Archangium violaceum: one gene and its partner. The protein of the gene in region 1 binds, or shares a complex with, the protein of each later gene. Links are inferred from orthologs where the notes say so. Each region holds a gene or a part of one and is shown in the gene's direction. Other genes may lie near its edges.

Region 1 (4,389 bases):
TCATCGTCGGCGACATCCGCCACAGCCGCGTGGCCCGCTCCAACCTTCACTGCCTCACCACGTTGGGCGCGAAGGTGGTGCTGTGCGGCCCTCCCACGCTGCTGCCTCCCGGTCTGGAGTCCCTGGGCGCCGAGGTCACCTCCAACCTGGACTCCGTCCTCCCCCGCGCGGACGCCGTCATGTGCCTGCGCGTGCAGACGGAGCGGCAGAGCGAGAACTTCTTCCCCTCGGCGCGTGAGTTCTCCCGCATGTTCGGTCTCAACGCCGCCCGCGCCGAGCGGCTCAAGCCGGAGGCGCTCGTGCTGCACCCCGGCCCCATGAACCGGGGCGTGGAGATCGCCCCCGCCGTGGCCGATGGACCCCGCAGTGTCATCCTGGAGCAGGTGGCGCACGGGGTGGCCGTCCGCCGCGCCATCCTGGAGGAGGTGTGCCGATGAGCTCGACGATCCTCTTCCGCCGCGGGCGGGTCATCGATCCGCGCAACGGCGTGGACGGTGTGAGGGATGTGCTGGTGCGTGACGGCCGCGTCGCCGAGGTGTCCGAGGCGCCGCTGCAGGTGCAGGACGCGCGGGTGGTGGAGGCCTCGGGCAGGCTGGTGCTGCCGGGCTTCATCGACCTGCACGTGCACCTGCGCGAGCCGGGCGAGGAGGGCAAGGAGACGATCCTCACCGGGTGCATGGCGGCGGTGGCGGGTGGCTTCACCGCGGTGGTGGCCATGCCCAACACGAAGCCCGTCAACGACAGCGTGCTCGTCTCCGAGTACGTGAAGGCGAAGGCCCGCGAGGCGCGGCTGTGCCACGTGTACCTGGCGGGCGCCATCACCAAGGGGCTGCAGGGCGAGGAGATGGCGGAGATGGGCGCGCTCGTCTCGGCCGGCTGCGTCTGCATCACCGACGACGGCCGCCCGGTGATGAACGCCGGCCTCATGCGCCGCGCCCTCCAGTACGCCCAGCTCTTCGATCTCCCCGTCATGGTGCACGAGGAGGATCTGACGCTCTCGGGCAAGGGCGTGATGAACGAGGGCCGCACCTCCACGCGCCTGGGCCTCACCGGCATCCCTCCGTCCGCCGAGGTGGCCATGGTGGCGCGCGACATGGTGCTCCTGGAGGAGACGAAGGGCCGGCTACACGTCGCCCACGTCTCCTGCGAGGGCAGCGTGCGCCTCATCCGCGAGGCGAAGCGCCGGGGCCTGCGCGTCACCGCCGAGGCCACCCCGCACCACTTCACCCTGGATGACGAGGCCGTGGGCGCCTACGACACCCACGCCCGCATGAATCCGCCCCTGCGCACCCGCCGCGACATCGAGGCCGTGCGCGAGGGCCTCGCCGACGGCACCATCGACGCCATCGCCACGGACCACGCGCCCCACGGCGTGCTGGAGAAGCAGGTGGAGTTCGACAAGGCCTGGAATGGCGTGGTGGGCCTGGAGACGGCCCTGGGCCTCACGCTCGCCGTGGTACGCGAGGGTGCCCTGAGCCTGCAGCGGGCGGTGGCCCTGCTGACGGACGGGCCGGCGAAAGCATTCGGGCTGCCGGGCGGCCATCTGGCCCCTGGAGCCCCAGCGGACATCACGGTCGTGGAGCCGGACGTGGAGTGGACGGTGGACTCGGCGCGGTTCTTCTCCCGCAGCCGGAATACCCCCTTCCATGGCCGGCGCTTACCGGGCCGGGTCGCCCAGACTTGGGTCGACGGACGGCTCGTCTTCGAGGACGGTCACATCAAGGAGTCCAGGTGATGAAGCGGGCAGTGCTGGCATTGGCGGATGGCACCACCTTCGAGGGACGCGCGATTGGCGCCTCCGGCGAGACGGTGGGTGAGGTGGTGTTCAACACGTCCATGACCGGCTACCAGGAGATCCTCACGGATCCCTCCTACGTCGGGCAGATCGTCACCATGGCGTACCCCGAGATGGGCAACGTGGGCGCCAACCCCGGTGACCAGGAGTCGCAGAAGCCCCACGCCGTGGGCATGGTGGTGCGCAACTCCTCGGAGCAGCACTCCAACTGGCGCGCCCAGGAGACGCTCGACGCCTACCTCAAGCGCCACGGCATCGTCGGCATCGAGGGCATCGACACCCGGCGCCTGGTGCGGCACGTGCGCACGCACGGCGCGCAGATGGGCGTCATCTCCACCGAGGGCCACTCGCCGAACGCCCTGGTGGAGCGCGCCCGGACGGCTCGCGGCATGGAGGGGTTGGATCTCGCCACCGGCGTGTCCACCCACGAGCCCTACCTCTTCACCACGCCGACCCCGAACCTGCTCGGCGAGCCCGAGCGGCCCGCTCCGGAGCTGCGCTTCGACGTGGTGGCCTATGATTACGGCCTCAAGCGCTCCATGCTCCACTTCCTGGTGGACGTGGGCTGCCGCGTGAAGGTGGTGCCCGCCGGCACCTCCGCCGAGGCCGTGCTCGCCGAGAAGCCCCACGGCATCTTCCTCGCCAACGGCCCGGGAGACCCCGCGGCGGTGAAGGGCGCGGACAAGGTGGTGGCCTCGCTGCTCGGCAAGGTGCCCGTCTTCGGCATCTGCCTGGGACATCAGATCCTCGCCCTCGCATTGGGCGGCCGGACGTACAAGATGAAGTTCGGCCACCGGGGCGCCAACCAGCCTGTCAAGGACCTGACCACCGGCAAGGTCGAAATCACCTCGCAAAACCACGGCTTCGCGGTGGACGATGCGAGCGTGAAGGGCAAGGCGGTGGTGAGCCACGTCAACCTCAATGACGGCACCGTGGAGGGCCTGGTCATTCCCGACGCCCGCGCCTTCAGCGTGCAATACCACCCGGAAGCCTCGCCCGGTCCGTATGACGCCCGGTACCTCTTCTCACGTTTCGCGAAGCTGATGGCCGGAGAGTAGGATCTCGCAGCCCCATGGAATCCCCTCTTTCGCCGCTGTCGTACCAACCCTATCTCGATCAGCTCATCGCCTTCGGGAGCCAGGAGTCGCGCAAGCCGGATCTGCTCGACGCCAAGGCCGAGTACTTCCGCCTCACCGGCGAGGTCTTCGAGGACGACAAGCTCTTCGAGCTCCGGATGGCGTCCTTCCTGGACTACTACCTGTATGACCGCGTCTCGCCGATCTCCAAGCTGACGCCCGCGGCGGAGCTGTACCAGTTGCGGCTGCAGAGCGCCCCGCCCGAGGAGGCCAACGCCTTCCGTTGCTTCACGGAGACGGTCCATGGCCTCTTCGAGGTGCGCAAGCTGGGCAAGGGGCTGGTGCGTCTGCGCGAGCTCTTCTCGGGCAAGGATTTCGACGTCACCGAGCGCCGCCACATGGTGGGGCTCGAGACGGGCGACGTGCTGGAAGCCCGGCTGATCCCCTTCGCCGGCCACCTGCTGTTCTCCTCGGCCTTCTGCTTCCACCCTCGCATCGCCCTGAAGTCCATCAAGGCCGAGGTGAAGCGCCGCAAGAAGAAGGAGCCGGACCGTCCGCCCGTGGAGCTCGTCTGGGAGTGCGCCCGGCGCGCCGTGAAGGTCGAGCGCTACAAGCAGATCGCCATCGAGCGCATCTACGACTTCTCGCAGACGACGCCCTGGCTCGCCTCCGCGAGCTAGCGCGGGGAAGGGGGCAACACTCCTGGTTGCCCCCCCCTCTCTCGCCGCTCGGAGGCAACGGCTACAGCACGCGCAGGAACTCGACGAGGTCGGCCTTCTCCTGCTGGCTCATGCGCGACTGGAGCACGAGGTTGAAGAACTCCACCGTATCCTCGAGCGTGAGCAGCCGACCGTCGTGCAGGTAGGGCGGCGAGTCCTTGATGCCGCGCAGGGTGAACGTCTTGATGGGGCCCTCGGCGCGGCCCTTGGCACCCATGGGCGTGGAGCCCACGTGGTTGTAGAAGCGCTCGACCCGTAGATCATGCGCGAGGTTGTCCGTGTAGAACGGGGCCGGGTGGCAGCTGGCGCAGTGCTTGTTGAAGACGGCCTCGCCGCGGACCTCGGACTCGGTGGCCTTGGTGCGATCCAGCTTCCCCTGGATGTCGAGCTTGGGCGCGGGCGGGAAGTCGATGATGTTCTGCATGTGGCCCATCGCCATCTGCTCGCGGTCGGTGAAGTGACGCGCTCCCTTGCGCTCGGCCAGTGAGATGTCGCCGTCGAAGTAGGCGGAGTTCTCCTCCGTCTGGACGAACTGCTCGAGCGAGCGCAGCGTGCGCTTGGAGCCGAAGCGCGTCTGCGCGAAGACGCCTCGCAGCGAGGTGGTGTCCAGGCGGAAGCGCTCGCTCTGGGGCCGTACGTCCGGCGTGAGGTGGAACTGGCCGGTGGTGTGGCCGTTCACGTGGCAATCCAGGCAGGAGACGCCCTCCACCGGCTTCGCCGTGGAGCGATCCAGGGTGAGGTTGTGGCGCTGGGCGGTCGTCTTCTGCAGCAGCAGCCGCATGCCCTCCATCTGGAAGGG
Region 2 (4,466 bases), 1.0 Mb from region 1 along the record:
GCGCGGCGGCGGCGGGACGGCTTCTGCGCCGCGGGCGTCCCTTCGGCGGCGGCGGGAGCCTGCTCGGCGGCCGGAGCAGCCGGAGCGGGAGCCGGCTCGGCCGCTGGAGCGGCGGGGGCTTCCTGGGCCTCCTGGGCGAGGACGGGAGACGCGGTGGCGAGCAGCAGGACCAGAGACCAGCGACGCATGAAACCTCCGGAAAACAGAGCCCAGACTAGCAGAGGACCCGGCGCCCGGGGCCGATACCCCCTCCCGCCGGGCAGGCTCCATTTCCGCCTCTCCGGCTACCGTTTTCACACGGTTGGTGCAAGCGGGGGCGAACGTTGCTATTGGGCCCCCCTTGATGCCTAAGCGAAATGACATCCGGAAGGTTCTCGTTATCGGCTCGGGCCCGATCGTCATCGGGCAGGCGGTCGAGTTCGACTACTCTGGGACGCAGGCCACCAAGGCGCTGCGCGAGGAGGGCGTCGAAGTCGTCCTCTTGAACAGCAACCCGGCGACGGTCATGACCGACCCGGAGTTCGCGCACCGTACGTACATCGAACCCATCACGGTCGAGGTCGCCGAGCGAATCATCGCTCAGGAGCGCCCGGACTCGATCCTGCCCACCATGGGTGGCCAGACGGCGCTCAATCTGGCCAAGGCGCTCGCGGAGCAGGGCATCCTCGAGAAGCACGGCGTCCGGCTCATCGGCGCCTCGCTGGAGGCCATCAACAAGGCCGAGGACCGGCTGCTCTTCAAGCAGGCCATGGAGCGCATCGGCGTGGCCCTGCCCAAGAGCGGCTACGCCACCACCATGGAGCAGGCCCTCGCGCTGTCCGACGAGATCGGCTTCCCCGCCATCATCCGGCCCTCCTTCACCCTGGGCGGCACCGGCGGCGGCATCGCCTACAACCGCGAGGAGTACGAGGCCATCTGCCGCTCCGGTCTCAAGGCCAGCCCCACCTCCACCATCCTCATCGAGGAGAGCGTCCTCGGCTGGAAGGAGTACGAGCTCGAGGTGGTCCGCGACTCGGCGGACAACGTCATCATCGTCTGCTCCATCGAGAACCTGGACCCCATGGGCGTGCACACCGGTGACTCCATCACCGTGGCCCCGGCCCAGACGCTCACGGACCGCGAGTACCAGCGGCTGCGTGAGGCCTCGATGCGCATCATCCGGGAGATCGGCGTCGACACGGGCGGCTCGAACATCCAGTTCGGCGTCAACCCGCGCGACGGGCGCATCGTGGTCATCGAGATGAACCCGCGCGTGTCGCGCTCCAGCGCGCTGGCCTCGAAGGCCACGGGCTACCCCATCGCCAAGGTGGCCGCGAAGCTGGCCCTGGGCTACACGCTGGACGAGCTGCGCAACGACATCACCCGCGACACCCCGGCGTCCTTCGAGCCCACGCTCGACTACGTCGTGGTGAAGGTGCCGCGCTTCAACTTCGAGAAGTTCCCCCACGCCAACCGCACCCTCAACACCAGCATGCGCGCGGTGGGCGAGGTGATGGCCATTGGCCGCACCTTCCGCGAGGCCTACCTCAAGGCGATGCGCTCCATGGAGTCCGGCCGCACGGGCCTGGAGTCGCCCGAGCTGCCCGAGGAGAAGGAGGAGCGGCGCAAGGTGCTGCGCGACTACGTGCGCGTGCCCCGGCCGGAGCGGCCGCAGTACCTGGTGCAGGCCTTCCGCGAGGGCATGACGGTGGAGGATGTCCACGAGCTCTCCGCCATCGATCCCTGGTTCCTCCGCCACATCCAGGCCCTGGTGCACGAGGCGCGGCAGCTCCAGGAGTTCGGCACGCTGGACAAGGTGCCGGACGAGGTGCTGCGCACGGCCAAGGCGGATGGCTTCTCCGACAAGTACCTGGCGCAGCTGCTGGGCTGCACCGAAGCCGACGTGCGCGCGCGCCGGCACGCCAAGGGCATCCGGCCCGTGTACAAGCGGGTGGACACCTGTGCCGCCGAGTTCGAGGCCTACACGCCGTACCTGTACTCCACCTACGAGGAGGAGGACGAGGCGCCACCCACCGAGCGCCAGAAGGTGCTCATCCTGGGCAGCGGCCCCATCCGGATCGGCCAGGGCATCGAGTTCGACTACTGCTGCGTGCACGCGGCCTTCGCGCTGCGCGATGCCGGGTACGAGACGGTGATGGTCAACTGCAACCCGGAGACGGTGTCCACGGACTACGACACGTCGGACCGCCTGTACTTCGAGCCGCTGACCATCGAGGACGTGCTGGAGGTGGCGCAGCGCGAGAAGCCGGTGGGCGCCATCGTCCAGTTCGGTGGGCAGACGCCGCTGCGCCTGTCCGTGCCGCTGGAGAAGGCCGGGCTGCCGATTCTGGGCACGTCGCCGGACGCCATCGACCGGGCCGAGGACCGTGAGCGCTTCGCGCAGCTGATCGAGAAGCTGGGGCTGAAGCAGCCGGAGAACGGCGTGGCGCGCAGCCACGAGGAGGCCTACCGCGTGGCCGAGCGCATCGGCTATCCGGTGATGGTGCGGCCCTCGTACGTGCTGGGCGGCCGGGCGATGGAAGTGGTCTACGACCAGCAGAGCCTGGAGCGCTACATGCGCGAGGCGGTGAGCGCGTCGCCGGAGCACCCGGTGCTGATCGATCGCTTCCTCAAGGACGCCATCGAGGTGGACCTGGACCTGGTGGCGGACAAGACGGGCGCGGTGCTGGTGGGCGGGGTGTTGGAGCACGTGGAGGAGGCGGGTGTGCACTCGGGTGACGCGGCGTGCACGCTGCCGCCGCACTCGCTGTCGCCGGACCTGGTGGAGCGCATGAAGGATCAGGCCATGGCCCTGGCGAAGGAGCTGGGCGTGGTGGGCCTGATGAACGTGCAGTTCGCCATCCAGGGGAAGACGATCTACGTGCTGGAGGTGAACCCGCGCGCGAGCCGCACGGTGCCGTTCATCTCGAAGGCCACGGGCGTGGCGCTGGCGAAGCTGGCGTCGCTGTGCATGGTGGGCAAGACGCTGGCGGAGCTGGGGGCCACGCAGGAGCCCGAGTTCCGGCACGTGGCGGTGAAGGAGTCCGTGTTCCCGTTCGCGCGCTTCGCCGGGGTGGACGTCATCCTCGGGCCCGAGATGAAGTCGACGGGCGAGGTGATGGGCATCGCGGATGACTTCCCGTCGGCCTTCGCCAAGAGCCAGCAGGCGGCGGGCGTGAAGCTGCCGAGGAGCGGCAAGGTCTTCATCTCGGTGAAGAACGACGACAAGCCGGCGGTGGTGGACCTGGCGCGGCGGCTGCGGGCGCTGGGCTTCACCCTGGTGGCGACGAGCGGCACGCACCAGTACCTGACGACGAAGGGCATCCAGACGGAGAAGGTGCTGAAGGTGACCGAGGGCCGTCCGCACATCGTGGACAAGATCGTCGACGGGCAGATCGTGTTGGTGATCAACTCGACGTTCGGCAAGCAGGAGATCGCGGACAGCTTCTCCATCCGGCGCGAGTCGCTGATGCACGGCGTGCCGTACTACACGACGGTGCAGGCGGCGCGGATGGCGGTGGGAGCGCTGGAGGCGCTGCTGCGCAAGGAGCAGACGGTGCGTCCGCTCCAGGACTACCTGGCGAAGAAGTAGGAACCCCCCATCCCTCCCTCTCCCCCTGGGAGAGGGTCGGGGTGAGGGTATGCGGACCCCGGGCTGCCCCAACAGGCAGCTCAGGCCTTGATGGCGGTGCACTCGGTGTCGCTGTATCCCGAGTCACCGCCCACCGAGGCCACACCGGTGCCCACGGCCTTGAGGCAGGTGAGCAGGACGTTGCTGGTGTTCTCCTTGCTGGTGGAGCGCACGTGGACGCCGGGGGACTTCAGGTACCCGCCGGCGCGTCCGGCCACCAGGATGGGATAGTCGGTGGTGGAGTGGGCGTAACCCTCGGCCACGTCCGAGGTGAGGAGCAGACAGCTGTTGTCGAGCAGGTTGCCCCCGGCCTCCGGGGTCGCCTTCAGTCGCTCCAACAGATAGGCGAACTGCTTCACCACCCACACCACCGAAGCATGCACCTGGTCCTGGGCGCTGGGGTCCGGGTCGTGGGTGAGGTCGTGGTTCCCCCGGCTCTGGCCCAGCATGTGGAACACCGTGGCGCAGACTCCGCCGGAGAACATGTAACTGGCCACGCGGGTGAGATCGCACGCCCAGGCCAGGACGAGCAGATCCGACATGGTCTTGGACACCTGCTCCAGTGGCTCCTTCCCGCCCGAGTCCCGATTCGTCTGGGTAACGGGCTGGGGCTGGGTGCAGGCCTGGGTGTATTGCGGAGGCAGGGCGAGGATCTGCTGTCTGAGCTCGCTGATGGAGGTGAGGTGCGCGTCCAGGCGGGCGCGGTCCGTGCTGCCCAGCCTGACCTGGAGCCGTTTCGCGTCCTCGCGCACCGCGTCCAGCACACTGGCGCGCAGGGCGGCGCGCGGATCCACCTGGGGCTCGGGAGCCGGCGAGAAGCCGCTGAAGAGCCGAGTGAAGAGGGCCGCCGGGTTGT

The links. The genes of interacting proteins can lie anywhere in the genome.
Region 2: the proteins of carA (region 1) and carB are in contact, whole or in part, in a solved structure (PDB 1KEE), measured with the Escherichia coli proteins. The link is inferred for Archangium violaceum from one-to-one orthologs.

The regions. Positions count from the first base shown.
Region 1 is NZ_CP069338.1:9,276,801-9,281,189, forward strand. What follows is about bases 795-3,793. They hold carA (glutamine-hydrolyzing carbamoyl-phosphate synthase small subunit), read left to right. Parts: upstream 795-1,734; coding sequence 1,735-2,853; downstream 2,854-3,793. Other genes in these bases: JQX13_RS39265 (dihydroorotase), read left to right, coding at 795-1,735; JQX13_RS39275 (hypothetical protein), read left to right, coding at 2,868-3,551; JQX13_RS39280 (cytochrome B6), read right to left, coding at 3,613-3,793. Also shown: JQX13_RS39260 (aspartate carbamoyltransferase catalytic subunit), read left to right, coding at 1-437; more of JQX13_RS39265, read left to right, coding at 434-794; more of JQX13_RS39280, read right to left, coding at 3,794-4,389. UniProt on the Escherichia coli protein: Small subunit of the glutamine-dependent carbamoyl phosphate synthetase (CPSase).
Region 2 is NZ_CP069338.1:10,282,170-10,286,635, reverse strand. What follows is about bases 1-3,771. They hold carB (carbamoyl-phosphate synthase large subunit), read left to right. Parts: upstream 1-343; coding sequence 344-3,571; downstream 3,572-3,771. Other genes in these bases: JQX13_RS43410 (DUF1552 domain-containing protein), read right to left, coding at 3,652-3,771; JQX13_RS43420 (hypothetical protein), read right to left, coding at 1-188. In the rest of the region: more of JQX13_RS43410, read right to left, coding at 3,772-4,466. UniProt on the Escherichia coli protein: Large subunit of the glutamine-dependent carbamoyl phosphate synthetase (CPSase).